Regions from separate parts of the Streptomyces sp. MNU89 genome, predicted to be linked through region 2. Evidence: riboswitches for the same ligand, from Rfam matches in the RefSeq annotation. Region 2 holds a riboswitch; the other holds the start of a gene.

Region 1 (7,584 bases), 4.9 Mb from region 2:
GCTCGGTCCTCTTCTTCTCCGGGGCGGCCTTCTTCTTCTCGGCCTTCTCGGCCTTCGCGGCCTGCTTCTCCGCCTTCTTGTCGGCCTTCTTGCCGGCCTTCTTCTCCGGGGCCGGGGCCGCCCGGCGTTCGGAGGTCTTGCGTTCCGAGGTCTCCGGGGCGCTCCCGGCACCGGACGCCTGCCCGCGCAGGGAGAGCCGCTGGCCGGGGAGGATCAGGTCCGGGTCCTCGCCGATCACCTCGCGGTTGGCCTCGTAGAGCCGCTGCCAGCCGCCGTCGACGTCGTGCCCGCGGGCGATGCCGAAGAGCGTGTCACCGCTGACCACGCGGTACGAGTCGGTGGTGCGGGAGCCGGGGGCGCGGGTGGCGGAGGCGGCCTGGGCCGGGTCCTTCGCCTTCCGTTCCGCGCGCTGCTGCTGCCGCTGCTCCGCCCCGGCCGCTCCCGCGGCCTTCTCCTTCTGCCGCGCGTCCTCGGCGCGCGGGCCGGACCGGTCCGCGGCCGGCGCGGTGTCCGGCCCGTCGCCGCCGCGGGCGAGGCCGGCCCGCGGGCCGCAGTTCGGCCATGCGCCGGGGCCCTGGCCGTCGAGGACCTTCTCGGCTATCGCGAGCTGCTGTGCCCGGGTGGCGAGGTCGGCGCGCGGCGCGTACCGGGTGCCGCCGAACGCCTCCCAGGTGCTCTGCGAGAACTGGAGGCCGCCGTAGTAGCCGTTGCCCGTGTTGATGTCCCAGTCGTTGCCGCTCTCGCACTCGGCGACCCGCTCCCAGGTGTCGGTGGAGGCGGCGCTCGCGCTCGCCGCGGCCACCAGCGGGAGGGCGATGCCCGCACCTCCGGCGGTGACGGTCAACGATGCCTGGGAGATACGGCTCGGCTGGTGCCGGCGGTGCCGTCCGCGGGTGGGGGGCATCGGCTGGGGTCCTCTCCTGCGCTGGGGCCGAAAAAGGCGGCCGCGCAAGGGAGTTCGCGGGCCGTGCCCAAGATAGGCGGGCGCATTCCGCGTCACAACCGATTCCGGGAATCTGCGGGACGATTATCGGATTTCGAAGAAGTGAATCTTGAAAAGGAGTGGCGCGGGGGAAGGCCCGTTTCCCGGTGTAACCCCAGCTGATCCGTGGTGCGCCGGCAGCGGCCGTCCGCCCGCCCGCTCTCCGCCCCGGAAGATCGAATTCCGCAGCGGCTTACCCCCCTTTTTTTGGCCACCGGCCCGCGCGCCCGGCCGGAAACGGGCGAGGTGCCCGTTCCCGCGGGGCGGGAACGGGCACCTCGGATGGTGCTGTGCGGTGCGGGGAGGTCAGATGGAGACGCCCTTGCCCCGCAGGTAGGCCAGCGGGTCCACGTCGGAGCCGTAGCCCTGACCGGTCCGGACCTCGAAGTGCAGGTGCGGGCCGGTGCTGTTGCCGGTGGAACCGGACAGGCCGAGCTGCTGGCCGCCCTGGACGGTCTGGCCGGCCGAGACGGACAGCGAGGACAGGTGGGCGTACTGGCTGAACTTGCCGTCGGCGTGCCGGACGACGACCTCGTTGCCGTAGGAGCCGCCCCAGCCCGCGGAGACGACCGTGCCGGAGCCGATCGACTTCACCGGGGTGCCGGAGGCGACGGAGAAGTCGACGCCGGTGTGGTAACCGCTGGACCAGCTGCCGCCCGAGGCCCGGTACGGGGTGCTCGGGGAGGCGGCGACCGGGGCGCTGAAGCCCGCGGCGTTGGCCTGGGCCTGCTGGACGGCCGGCTTCTCGGCGGCCTTGGCCGGGGCCTTGGCCTCGGACTTCTGGGCCTTCGGCGCGGCCTTGGGGGCCTCCGCCTTCGGAGCGGCCTGCTCGCCGTCCAGCGAGTACTTCTGACCCGGGAAGATCAGGTTCGGGTTACCGCCTATGACCTCGCGGTTCCCCTCGTAGATGCTCTCCCAGCCACCCTCGACGCCCTTGGCCTCGGCGATCTTGGCAAGGGTGTCACCGCTGACGACGGTGTACGAAGAGGCCTTCGCGGTGCCGGCGTCCGACGGAGACGGCTGGGCGGCCTTCTTCTCGGCCTTCGGCGCGGCCTTGGGGGCCTCCGCCTCGGGAGCCTCGGCCTTGGGGGCGTCCGCGGCCCGGCCCTGCTGCTTGGCACCGGTGTCGACGGCGGGGGCCTCGCCACCGCGGGTGAGACCGGCCTTGACGGAGCAGACCGGCCAGGCGCCCGGGCCCTGGCCCGCGAGCACCTTCTCGGCGATCGCGATCTGCTGGTCCTTGGTGGCGAGGTCCGCGCGCGGCGCGAACTCGGTACCACCGAAGGCGGCCCAGGTGCTCTGCGTGAACTGCAGGCCACCGTAGAAGCCGTTGCCCGTGTTGATGCTCCAGTTACCGGTGCTCTCGCACTCGGCGACCTTGTCCCAGGTCCCGACCGAAGCGGCGCTGGCGCCGGAGGCGCCGACGAGGGGGAGAACGAGGCCCGCGCCACCGGTGGTGACGGCGAGCGTGGCGATGGAAAGACGGCTGATGCGAGTACGGCGATGACGTCCGCGAGACATAGGGGTATTTCCTCTCCTACGCCTACGAGGTGAGCTGTCGGGTTCGGGCTGGAGTTGCCCGGACGCATTCGCACGGCCGGCTCGGCCGTCCTGCGCGTCTTCACCCCGAGCCGCACCGTGTGGTGTGTCACACGGTCCGGCGACTTACCTTTGGGTCCCCCGCTCCTGCCGTGGTGCGTCGTGGTTTCCCTCCTCCGGCGGCAGGATTCGGCGTTCCGGAGGAAGAATGCCCGCCAAGCTTTCGGCGGAGCAGCGGCAAACGTAAGCGCTCGGTTTTCACCAAGGCAAGGAGAAGTCGGGCAGCCCGGTGTTTACCAGCGGTATTTGCGGAGATGACGTGACGCGGTGCACACAACCCTCAGCAAAGAGCGACGAAAATCCTCGCCGTTCGCCGCCCGGAAACAGCAGAGGGTTACATCCTCGACGAAACAGCGGCATGCGAATGCATTGCGTCACCTTTCCCCTCCGCATTCTGTGAAGCGCGTCACCGGTGGATGTTTTGTCCGTTTTGAGGGGGTCTTGGGTGGGAGTGGGGCGGCGGCCCGGGTCGCGGCCGGGCCGCCCGCCCCCTTCCCGCGGCCGGCGTCTACGATCATGGCCACCGGGCGCCGGGCCACTCCCCGGCCGCCTCCCGGACCCGGCCGACGGAGGACTGCCGCCGTGACCACCACCCCTGCCCGCGCCGCGGCCGCGCCCGTACCGGTCCTGCTGCGGGCCGAGCGGCTCGCCCGCACCGAGGACGGAGCCTGCCGCCACGCCCTGCTGTGGCGCGCCGGGCCGGGCTGGCGGATGGCCAGCAGCGCCGTCCTGGGCGGCGGCCTCGGTGAACGCGGCTGGGTGCTCAACGCCCAGGTGCGCCCCGGCTACACCCGTACCGATCCCGCCCGCCATCTGGCCGGGCTGGCCCGGGACGCCGGGCTGGCCGGGCCCGGTGTGGGGCTGATGACGGCAGCCGAGGTGGACGCGTGCACCCGCGCCGCCGACGGCGGTGTGGAGGCGCTGGTGACCACCGGCATCGGTGTCTGCGGCTGGGCCGCCTCCCCGGCCCGGGTTCCCCGGCACCCCGCCGCCGGGGACGGTCAACATCGTCGTCGCCGTACCGGCCCCGCTCGGCGACGCCGCACTCGTCAACGCCGTCGCCACGGCGACCGAGGCCAAGGTCCAGGCCCTGCTCGACGCGGGCTTCGACTGCTCCGGCACCCCCTCGGACGCGGTGTGCGTCGCGGCCCGCGCCGCCCGGCCCGGCGAGGAGCCGGAAGCCTTCGGCGGGCCGCGGTCCCTCTGGGGCGCGCGGCTGGCACGGGCGGTCCACACCGCCGTACGGGAGGGCGCCCGGCGGGAGCGGGAGCACACGGCGGCGGGCCCGGGCGGGCCGGCGCCGCACCCCCGCACCCTGCCGGGCTGCCGCGCGGAGGTCTGAACTCCCGCCGGCGCGGGGGCCGGTGGCGGCCGCGGTGCCCGTCACAGCGGGGCCAGCATCTGCCGGCGGGCGGCCGGGTCGACCTCGTCGATCCAGCGCGCGGTCCCGTCGAGTACGGAGGAGCGCGGCGCCCCGGCGAGATGGACGGTCATGCCGATGGCCCGCCCCAGCCGGTCCGGGAGGCCGTCGAAGAGCGCCCCGCCGCCCGTGACCACCAGCCCGCGCTCCACGATGTCGTCCGCGACGCCGCCGGGGCAGTTGCCGATGGCGGTGACGACCAGCCGGGCGATGCGCCGGATCTCCGGCTCGATGATGTCCCGCAGCTCCCCCGCCGCGACCGAGACGGTCTTGGGCAGATCGGTGACGCGGTCCCGGCCCCGGACCGGCAGCCGGGTGCCGGGCGCGGTCTCCGCCACCCGGCCGAGACCGGTCTTGACGGCCTCCGCCGCGCTCGTGCTCAGCGCCAGGGTGTGCTCCCGCTGGAGGTGGGTGACCAGGGCGGAGGTCACGGCGTCGCCCGCGACCGGCGAGGACTCGGCGGAGACCAGAGTGCCGAAGGCGAAGGCGCAGATCTCCGTGGTCCCGGCGCCGATGTCGACGATCATGGTGCCGCCGGAGTCCCAGAGCGGCAGCCCGGCGCCCAGGGCCGCGAGCATCCCCTTGGGCAGCAGCCGCACCCACCGGGCACCGGCCTGGAGCAGCACCTCCTCGGCGGCGATCCGCTGCACCTCGGTGGCGGAGGCGGGGACGCCCGTCACGACCCCCGGCGGCAGCAGACCGCGCCGGGAGGGGCCGCCGCCGCCCAGCGCGTGCCGGAGCAGCAGGGCGGCGGCGTCGAAGTCCGTGACGACGCCGCGGCTGAGCGGCACCACCGCCTCGATGTCCGGCGGGGTGCGGCCGAGGATCCGGCCCGCCTGGTCGCCGACGGCGACCACCTGCCGGGACCCGGTGGTCACCGCGATGACGGACGCGCCGTCGTAGCGGTGGCCCCCGCGCGGCCCGCGGACGCGGATGCGGGAGGTGCCGAGGTCCACCGCTACGGGGGGTCCGCCGGAGGTGCGGGACCAGCGCATGGGGAGTCCTTTCCGGACGGCTGCTCTCCGGATCAGACTCGCGCGGGCGGGGCCGCCGGCGGGCGAGGCGCTCCCCTCACTCCCTCGAAAGTGTGATGATCGGCCCGCAGGGGCCGCCCGCACGGCCCCGTCGCGGGCCCTCCCGGCGTCAGCCGGCGACTTCGGAGCGGTCGCCGCCCCAGAGCGTGTGGAAGCTGCCCTCGCGGTCCACGCGCCGGTAGGTGTGCGCCCCGAAGTAGTCGCGCTGGCCCTGGGTGAGCGCGGCCGGCAGCCGCTCGGCGCGGAGCGCGTCGTAGTAGGCGAGGGCGGCGGAGAAGCCGGGCGTCGGCACCCCGTGCGCCACGGCCGTGCCGACCACCGTGCGCCAGTCCCGCTGCGCCGCGCCGATCTCCCCCGCGAACTCACTGTCGGCCAGGAGCGTGGGCAGCTTGGGGTCGGTGTCGAAGGCGGCGCGGATGCGGTCGAGGAACGCGGCCCGGATGATGCAGCCGCCGCGCCAGATCGCGGCCACCGCCCCCGGGTCGATCGTCCAGCCGTACTCGCCGGCGGCCGCGTCGATCATGTTCCAGCCCTGGGCGTAGGAGACGACCTTCGAGGCGTAGAGCGCCTGCTCCACCTGGTCCGCGAAGTGCCGGGCGTCCTCCGCCCCGAGCGTCGCGCGCTGCGGGCCCGGCAGGCCCCCGGCGGCCTGCCGCAGCCCCGCGTGGCCGGAGACGGAGCGGGCGAAGACCGCCTCGGCGATGCCGGACACCGGGACACCCAGATCGAGCGCCGTCTGCACCGTCCAGCGGCCGGTGCCCTTCTGGCCGGCGCTGTCGGCGACGACGTCCACGAACGGCCGGCCGGTCGCGGCGTCGGTGTGGGCCAGGACCTCGGCGGTGATCTCGATGAGATACGAGTCGAGGCGGCCGGTGTTCCAGGTGCGGAAGATCTCGGCGATCTCGGCGGGCCGGTAGCCGGCCACCTGGCGCAGCAGGTCGTAGGCCTCGCCGATGAGCTGCATGTCGGCGTACTCGATGCCGTTGTGCACCATCTTGACGAAGTGCCCGGCGCCGTCCGCCCCGATGTGGGTGCAGCAGGGCGTGCCGTCGGAGGCCTTGGCGGCGATGTCCTCCAGCAGCGGGCCGAGGGCGGCGTAGGCCTCGGGCGAGCCGCCGGGCATGATGCTGGGCCCGTTGAGCGCGCCCTCCTCCCCGCCGGAGATCCCGGTGCCGACGAAGTGGAGGCCGCGCTCGCGCAGCGCGGCCTCCCGGCGGCGGGTGTCCTCGAAGTGCGCGTTGCCGCCGTCGATGATCATGTCGCCGGCTTCGAGCAGCGGGGCGAACTCGTCGATCACCGCGTCGGTGGACATGCCCGCCTTCACCATGATCACCACGCGGCGGGGCCGCTCCAGCGAGGCGACGAAGGCGGCCGGGTCGTCGGACGGGAGGAAGGTGCCCTCGTGGCCGAACTCCTCGACCAGGGCCCGGGTACGGGTCGCGGTGCGGTTGTGCAGCGCCACGGTGTGGCCGTGCCGGGCGAGATTGCGGGCCAGATTGCGGCCCATCACCGCCAGCCCGGTGACCCCGATCTGCGCCTTCGTCCCGGTGTCTGCCATATCTCAAGACTCCCTCGATGGCGGGGTTGCCCCGCGTCTGTGCGTCTGCTGCGGTCGCCGCGCTTCCGGCGGCCCGCCGTACCTCCGCGGCCCGGCCCGCCCGCGCGGCCACCCGCCCCGCGGGCGACCGGGCCGCTAAGCCCAGGTCCACTCGCGGATCTCGGGCATGTCCTGGCCGTGCTCCCGGATGTACGAACGGTGTTCGTTGCGCTTGTCCTTCATCAGCTGGCGGACCCCGATCGCCCGGAGTGCCAGCCCGGGCACCCGGTCGATGACGTCCATCACCAGCCGGTAGCGGTCCATGTCGTTCAGCACGACCATGTCGAACGGTGTTGTGGTGGTGCCCTGCTCCTTGTAGCCCCGGACGTGGATGTTGGCGTGGCCGTTCCGCCGGTAGGTGAGCCGGTGGATCAGCCACGGATAGCCGTGGTAGGCGAAGATGACGGGCTTGTCGGCGGTGAATACGGCGTCGAACCCGTGATCGTTCAGCCCGCTGGGATGTTCCGTGTGGGGCAGCAGCCGCATCAGGTCCACGACATTGACCACCCGGACGGCCAGATCGGGCAGATGCGCACGGAGCAGCGAAGCCGCGGCCATGACCTCCTGGGTGGGCACGTCGCCCGCGGCGGCGAGGACCACGTCCGGCTCCCGGCCGGTGTCGCTGCCGGCCCAGCCCCAGACGCTGACGCCGCGCTCCACGTGGTTGACGGCGTCGTCGAGGGAGAGCCAGTCGAAGCAGGGCTGCTTCCCGGCCGCGACGATGTTGATCAGGTCGCGGCTGTCGAGGGTCTTCCCGGCGACGGCCAGCAGGGTGTTGGCGTCCGGCGGCAGATAGACCCGGATGGTCTGCGGGTCCTTGTTGACCATGTGGTCGATGAAGCCGGGGTCCTGGTGCGAGAAGCCGTTGTGGTCCTGCCGCCAGACGTGCGAGGTGAGCAGGTAGTTCAGGGAGGAGAGCGGCATCCGCCAGGGCAGTTGGCGGGAGACCTTC
Region 2 (7,584 bases):
CGCTCACGGATTACCCGTTTCCTGCGACCGAAGGGCACCACCATGGCAGAGCGCCGCGTCACCGTCGGCTGGGCCGAGGGGCTGCACGCCCGTCCCGCCTCGATCTTCGTCCGCGCGGCGACCGCCTCCGGCGTTCCCGTGACGATCGCCAAGGGCGACAGCTCCCCGGTCAACGCCGCCTCGATGCTCGCGGTGCTCAGCCTGGGCGCCCAGGGCGGCGAGGAGATCGTCCTCGCCTCCGAGGCCGAGGGCGCGGACGCCGCGCTCGACCGGCTGGCCAAGCTGGTCTCGGAAGGTCTGGAGGAGCTGCCGGAAACGGTCTGAGACCGGGGCCGGCCCCGGCGGTCCGGGCGGCCCCTCCGGCGGGAAGCCTTCCGGGCCGCCGGGCGCGGCGAACAGCGCACGCCGGAGCCGCGGTTGCCCCTCGGGGGCGGCCGCGGCTTCCGTGCGCGGCCCGTGCCCGCCCCGCTCGAGGGCGTGCCGGGAAAACAATCCGGCGTCCTCACGGCAACCGCTTCTTCTCGCCCACCCGATATCCGCGTTCCCGCCCCTATACGCGTCCCGTCCGCGCCTTCCCCGCTTCTTCGCCCCCTTTTCCCACGCCCGCATTACGCCCGCATTGTTAATTCTGGACGCGTTCCGTGTTGACGGATTGTTTCGGATTCCTCACCGCGGCCGGACGGCGCAGCCGGCTGCCCTCCGGTGGCGCGAGTTCGGTGTGCGCCGCCATGAGGGCCCGGGCACGCGCCGCGTCCCCCCGCGCGACGGCGTCCACGATGGCGCCGCGCTCCGTCCAGGTGTCGGCCGTGGGCGCCGACCGCGGGACCGCGTACACCCACGCGATCTTGCGGCGGACCTGGGTGAGCAGGGCGATCAGACTGGGACTGCCCGAGGCCTGGGCCAGCGTCTCGTGGAACCAGGCGTCCAGCGAGCGCAGATCCGCCGCCTGCCCGTGGCGCGCCCGCTCCCGCCCGAGCACCACCAGCCCGCGCAGCACCTTGAGATGCGCCTCGGTGCGGCGCTGCGCCGCCCGCCCCGCGGCCAGCGGCTCCAGCAGGGAGCGGATCTCCAGCAGGTCGGCGGCCTCCCGCTCCGTCGGCTCGGCCACACAGGCGCCCGCGTGCCGCCGCGTGGTGACGAACCCCTCGGACTCCAGGGCCCGCAGGGCCTCCCGCACCGGGACCCGAGAGACACCGTAGCGGCGCGCGAGCAGCTCCTCGGTGAGGCGGCTGCCGAAGGGATACGCCCCGGCGACGATGTCGTCGCGGATCGCATGGCGCACCGCGTGCGCCGGAATACGGCGGCCGGCGGGCGGCGAATCACCGTTCATCTCCGACTCCGCATTTCCGGACCTCCACTGGAATTCCCGTGGAACACAGGGCTCGACATTCCCGAACTGTATTGCAGGACGCGGAATATGGTGACGAGGGTGCGCGCCGGTGCATTGCGATCCGGCCAGGAAACCGGCCACGGCGGGAAGCGGCCCGGACGGCCCGGGCCGTCCGGAGCCGGATACGCGGAAGACCCCGGCCGGGAGGGCCGGGGTCTCGCGTCGCGCCGAGCGTCAGACCGAGACGCCGTGCGAACGCAGGTACGCCACGGGGTCGATGTCGGAGCCGTACTCGGCGGTGGTGCGGGCCTCGAAGTGGAGGTGCGCACCGAAGGAGTTGCCGGTGTTCCCGGCGAGACCGATCTGCTGGCCGGGCGTGACCGCCTGGCCCGCGGTGACGTTGAGGGCGGACAGGTGCCCGTACTGGGTGTAGGTGCCGTCGTTCATCCTGATGACGACGCTGTTGCCGTAGGAGCCGTCCCAGCCGGCCTCGACGACGGTGCCCGAACCCACGGACTTGACCGGGGTGCCCTCGGCGGCCTTGAAGTCGATCCCGGTGTGGCTGCCGGAGGACCAGGCGGCACCGGAGGCGTGGTACTGGGTGGAGACGAAGCTGCCGTCGACCGGCAACACGAAGGTGTTGAGGCGCTTGCGCTCGGCCTCGCGGGCGGCCCGCTCCTTGGCGGCGCGCTCCTCCTTGGCCCGGGCGTCGGCGATCCGCTTGGCCTCGGCGGCCTCACGCCTGGCCGCGGCCTCGGCCCGCTCCATGGTGGCGGCCACGTCGGCGGCGGACTGCTGGGCCTCGGCCTGGTCGCCGATCCGCTCGCCGAGGGTGTCGTCGAGGACGACCGCCTGGCGGAGCCCGGTGTCCGCGGCCCCGCGGGCACTGTCGTCGGCGGCGAACGCCGGGGAGGCGAGGGTGGCGGCCACGCCACTGGTGGCGAGGGTGGCCATGCCGGCGACGCGCGCGGGGCGGATGCTGCGACGGCTCGGACGGCGGTGCTTCCCGGTGGTACGGGTGGGCGGCATAGGGTGCGGCTGTCCTTTCCTTCCTTCTCGCCTACCGGGTTAGCTGACGGGTTCGGAGCAGGAAGGTCTCCTACGGGCCCCTCGCGGGGAGGCGCCCGATTCACCCCAAGGGACCGGACCGTTCCCGTACCGCCGTCGGCGGTGTGGGGCGGCCCGTCCCGCACCGGTGAGGTGCGGGAAGGAGGGTCCCCGGCTCCCCTGGCTCGCGCCATGGGGACTCGGCGATGACTGCCCGGTGCCGCGGTTTGCGGCGAAGTGCCCGGCCGGACAGCCGGATCGACGCTAAGACGGACGGCTCCGCCGCGCCAAACAAAACCGGCTTTTTGTTGCGGAGGCCACAGGAGAGAACACCCGCACCGCGGCAAAACGGGCCAAACGGCGGCGCTCCCCGCCGGACGGCACGGCGGAATCGGCGCCTCCGCCGGGCCCGCCGCCGGCCCCTCGCGCGCCGTACCGGCGTGACCGGAAAACGGCCGTGACGGACCGCCGGTTCCGACGGTGCGTCACGGCCGCGTGCCGACAGGTCGCGTCCTGCTCGACAGGTCGCGTCCCGAACGCCGGTGACCGGAGCGGCCGTTCAGCCGCTGACGACCTTGACCTCTCCGATGCCCAGCGCCCGGACCGGCTCCTCGATCGCGGCGGCGTCCCCGACCAGCACCGTCACCAGGTTGTCCACCGGGAACGCGCTGACCGCGGCGGCGGTGGCCTCCACCGTGCCGGTCTCGGCGAGCCGGGCGTACAACTGCGCCTGGAAATCATCCGGAAGGTACTGCTCGACCTGGTCGGCCAGGGTCCCGGCGACGGCCGCGGCGGTCTCGTACTTCAGCGGCGCGACCCCGACCAGGTTCTGCACGGCCACATCGCGCTCCTCGTCGGTCAGCCCGCCGGCCGCGAGGGTGCGCAGCACCTGCCAGGTGTCCTCCAGGGCCGGGCCGGTGACATCCGTGGCGACCGAGCCGCTGATGGCCAGCAGCGAGGCACCCGTGCCCTCGGGCGTCGAGCGCAGCACCTGGCCGAAGGCGCGCACGCCGTAGGTGTAGCCCTTCTCCTCGCGCAGCACCCGGTCCAGGCGGGAGGTGAGCGTGCCGCCGAGGCAGTAGACGCCGAGCACCTGGGCCGCCCAGACCCGGTCGTGCCGGTCGGGGCCGACCCGGCCGACGAGGACCTGGGTCTGCACCGCGCCCGGCCGGTCCACGATCACGACCCGGCCGGTGTCGTCCGCCGTGATGGCCGGTACGGGGCGGGCCTCGGCCGTGCCGCCGGTCCAGGTGCCCAGGGTGCCGGCGAGGACCTCGGCCAGCGGGATGCCGGTGAAGTCGCCCACGATCACGGCGGTCGCGGTGGCGGGGCGGACGTGCGCCGCGTAGAACGCGCGGACGCCTGCGGCGTCCACCCGCGCGACGGTCTCCTCGGTGCCCTGCCGGGGCCGGGACATCCGGGACTCGGCCGGGAACAGCTCCTTGGAGAGCTCCACCGCGGCCCGGCGGGCGGGGTTGGCCAGCTCGTGCGGGATCTCGTCGAGACGGTTGCGGACCAGCCGCTCGACCTCGTCCTCGGGGAAGGCCGGGGCCCGCAGGGCGTCGGCGAGCAGCCCGAGCGCCTTGGCCAGCCGGGAGGCCGGGACCTCCAGGGAGACCCGGACCCCGGGGTGGTCCGCGTGTGCGTCCAGGGTGGCGCCGCAGCGCTCCAGTTCGGCGGCGAACTCCTCGGCGGTGTGCTGGTCGGTGCCCTCCGAGAGGGCGCGCGCCATGATCGTGGCGACGCCGTCGGTGCCCTCCGGCTCGGCCTCCAGGGGTGCCTGCAGATTGATCTCGACGGCCACCACCTTCTGGCCGGGGCGGTGGCAGTGGAGCACCGTCAGCCCGTTGGGCAGGGTGTCCCGCTCGGGGGTCGGGAAGGCCCAGGGCGTGGGCTCCCCGGCGCGCGGCATCGGGTGGTACGTCATGGTGGTGCCGGCGTCGCTCACTGGGCCGCCTCCTTCTCGTCGGTGCCGTCCGTGCCCTCGGTGCCGTCCGGGCCGTCGCCGGGCTCGGGCCCGGTCGGCTCGTAGACGAGCGAGGCGCGGTTGTCGGGACGCAGCCGCGCCGCCGCCACCTCGCGCACCTCCTCGGGGCCGACCTCCAGCAGCCGCTGCACCGCCGTCAGCGCGAGCTGCGGGTCGCCGAAGAGGACGGCGTACCGGCAGAGCTGGTCGGCGCGGCCGCCGACCGTGGCGAGCTGGTCCAGCCACTCGCGCTCCAACTGCGCCTGGGCGCGCTCCATCTCCTCCGGTGTCGGGCCCTCTTCGGCGAACCGGGCCAGCTCCTCGTCGACCGCCCGTTCGATGGCGGGGATCTCCACACCGGAGGACGCCTTGACGTCCAGCCAGCCCATCGAGGGGGCGCCCGCCAGCCGCAGCAGGCCGAAGCCCGCGCCGACGGCGAGGCGGTCCCGGCGGACCAGCCGGTTGTACAGCCGGGAGGACTCGCCGCCGCCGAGGACCGTCAGGGCCAGATCGGCGGCGTCGGCGGCGCGGGTGCCGTCCTCCGGAAGCCGGTAGGCGGACATCAGCGCGCGGGCCGGGACCTCCTCGCGCAGCTCCTCGCGCAGCTCCTCGCCGATGACGTCGGGCAGGGCGCCGTCGCGCGGCGGCTGCTTGCCGTCGTGGCCGGGGATGGAGCCGAAGTAGCGCTCGATCCAGGCGAGGGTCCGCTCGGGGTCGATGTCGCCGACGACCGCGAGGACGGCGTTGTTCGGCGCGTAGTACGTCCGGAAGAAGTTCCGGGCGTCCTCCAGGGAGGCGGCGTCGAGGTCGGCCATCGAGCCGATGGGGGTGTGGTGGTACGGGTGGCCCTCGGGGTAGGCCATGGCGGTCAGCTTCTCGAACGAGGTGCCGTAGGGGACGTTGTCGTAGCGCTGGCGGCGCTCGTTCTTCACGACGTCCCGCTGGTTCTCCATGCTCTCGTCGTCGAGAGCGACGAGGAGGCTGCCCATGCGGTCGGCCTCCAGCCAGAGCGCGAGTTCGAGCTGGTGGGCGGGCATGGTCTCGTAGTAGTTGGTCCGCTCGAAGCTCGTGGTGCCGTTGAGCGAGCCGCCGGCGCCCTGCACCAGCTCGAAGTGGCCGTTGCCCTTCACGTTCGCGGAGCCCTGGAACATCAGGTGCTCGAAGAGGTGTGCCAGGCCGGTGCGGCCCTGGACCTCGTGTCGGGAGCCGACGTCGTACCAGAGACAGACCGCGGCGACCGGGGTCAGGTGGTCCTCGGAGAGGATCACGCGCAGACCGTTGGCCAGCCGGTGCTCCGTCGCTGTCAGGCCGCCGGACCCGGCCTTCTCGGTGGCCGTGTGACCCATGGGCATGTACGTCCCTTCGATCGCGGGTGAGGGGTGCGGAGATGATGAGTGCTGCCACTGTATGCAAGCGGCCGGAGACCTGGCGAAGTTCCCGTAGCGTGCCGTTCGGACGGGTCGTGGGCCGCGCTGTCCGCGGCGGGGTCCACAATGGTCCGCGTCACCAACCCCCGCCCAGCGAAGTTTCGAAGTCCTAAGGAGCAGCAGCCGCGATGGCCCGCCGCAGTACGAAGACCCCGCCTCCCGAGGAATTCGAGGAGCGCATCCTCGACATCGACGTCGTGGACGAGATGCAGGGCTCCTTCCTGGAGTACGCCTACTCGGTCATCTACTCGCGCGCCCTCCCCGACGCCCGCGACGGCCTCAAGCCCGTCCACCGGCGCATCGTCTACCAGATGAACGAGATGGGCCTGCGGCCGGACCGCTCGTACGTGAAGTGCGCACGCGTCGTCGGCGAGGTGATGGGCAAGCTCCACCCGCACGGCGACGCCTCGATCTACGACGCCCTCGTGCGCATGGCGCAGCCGTTCTCGATGCGGCTCCCGCTGGTGGACGGCCACGGCAACTTCGGCTCCCTGGGCAACGACGACCCGCCCGCCGCCATGCGGTACACCGAGTGCCGGATGGCCGCCGCGACCTCCCTGATGACGGAGTCGATCGACGAGGACACGGTCGACTTCGCCCCCAACTACGACGGCCAGGAGCGGGAGCCGGCCGCCCTGCCGGCCGCGTATCCGAACCTGCTGGTGAACGGCGCCTCGGGCATCGCGGTGGGTATGGCGACCAATATGCCGCCGCACAACCTGAGCGAGGTGATCGCCGCCGCCCGGCATCTGATCAAGCACCCGGGCGCCGATCTGGCCACGCTGATGCGCTTCGTGCCCGGCCCGGACCTGCCGACCGGCGGCCGGATCGCCGGGCTGGCCGGCATCCGCGACGCCTACGAGACCGGCCGCGGCACCTTCAAGATCCGCGCCACGGTGGCGGTGGAGAACGTCACCGCCCGCCGCAAGGGCCTCGTCGTCACCGAACTGCCGTTCACCGTGGGACCCGAGAAGGTCATCGCCAAGATCAAGGACCTGGTGGGCGCCAAGAAGCTCCAGGGCATCGCGGACGTCAAGGACCTCACCGACCGGTCGCACGGCCTGCGGCTCGTCATCGAGATCAAGAACGGCTTCAACCCGGAGGCCGTGCTGGCGCAGCTCTACAAGCTGACGCCCATGGAGGAGTCCTTCGGCATCAACAACGTCGCGCTGGTGGACGGCCAGCCGCTGACGCTGGGGCTCAAGGAACTGCTGGAGGTCTATCTGGACCACCGCTTCGAGGTGGTCCGGCGGCGCAGCGAGTTCCGGCGCGGCAAGCGCCGCGACCGGCTGCACCTGGTCGAGGGCCTGCTGACCGCGCTGATCGACATCGACGAGGTCATCCGGATCATCCGTTCCAGCGACAACTCCGCCGAGGCCAAGCAGTCGCTGATCGCCCGCTTCTCCCTGAGCGAGATCCAGACCCAGTACATCCTGGACACCCCGCTGCGCCGGCTGACCCGGTTCGACCGGATCGAGCTGGAGTCGGAGCGGGACCGCCTCAACACCGAGATCGCGGAGCTGACCCGCATCCTGGACTCCGACGCGGAGCTGCGGAAGCTGGTCTCCTCGGAACTCGCCGTGGTGGCGAAGAAGTTCGGCACCGACCGGCGCACGGTGCTGCTGGAGTCGGCGGACGCCCCGGTGCAGGCGGTGCCGCTGCAGGTCGCCGACGACCCGTGCCGGGTGCTGCTCTCCTCCACCGGCCTGCTGGCCCGTACCGCCAACGGCGAGCCGCTGGAAGGCGGTTCCACGAAGCGCGTCAAGCACGACGTGATCGTCTCCGCCGTCCCGGCCACGGCCCGCGGCCATGTC

What was found. A riboswitch is a leader RNA that binds a small molecule or an ion and turns the genes downstream of it on or off. The one in region 2 is predicted to bind cyclic di-AMP.
Region 1: linked by a shared signal. The riboswitch ahead of E4N63_RS29055 (transglycosylase family protein) and the one ahead of E4N63_RS08045 (M23 family metallopeptidase) in region 2 are both predicted to bind cyclic di-AMP.

Annotation. Positions count from the first base shown of each region.
Region 1 is NZ_JAJKLL010000001.1:6,766,569-6,774,152, reverse strand. It holds gene E4N63_RS29060 (transglycosylase family protein) at 1-904, opposite strand, end outside; gene E4N63_RS29055 (transglycosylase family protein) at 1,289-2,503, opposite strand; cyclic di-AMP (ydaO/yuaA leader) riboswitch at 2,508-2,726, opposite strand; partial or broken gene E4N63_RS29050 (adenosylcobinamide amidohydrolase) at 3,098-3,923, shown strand; gene E4N63_RS29045 (rod shape-determining protein) at 3,965-4,996, opposite strand; gene gndA (NADP-dependent phosphogluconate dehydrogenase) at 5,145-6,593, opposite strand; gene E4N63_RS29035 (phosphoketolase) at 6,729-7,584, opposite strand, start outside.
Region 2 is NZ_JAJKLL010000001.1:1,877,359-1,884,942, forward strand. It holds gene E4N63_RS08035 (HPr family phosphocarrier protein) at 43-324, shown strand; gene E4N63_RS08040 (GntR family transcriptional regulator) at 623-1,330, opposite strand; gene E4N63_RS08045 (M23 family metallopeptidase) at 1,565-2,359, opposite strand; cyclic di-AMP (ydaO/yuaA leader) riboswitch at 2,374-2,593, opposite strand; gene E4N63_RS08050 (pitrilysin family protein) at 2,937-4,325, opposite strand; gene E4N63_RS08055 (pitrilysin family protein) at 4,322-5,689, opposite strand; gene E4N63_RS08060 (DNA topoisomerase (ATP-hydrolyzing) subunit A) at 5,899-7,584, shown strand, end outside.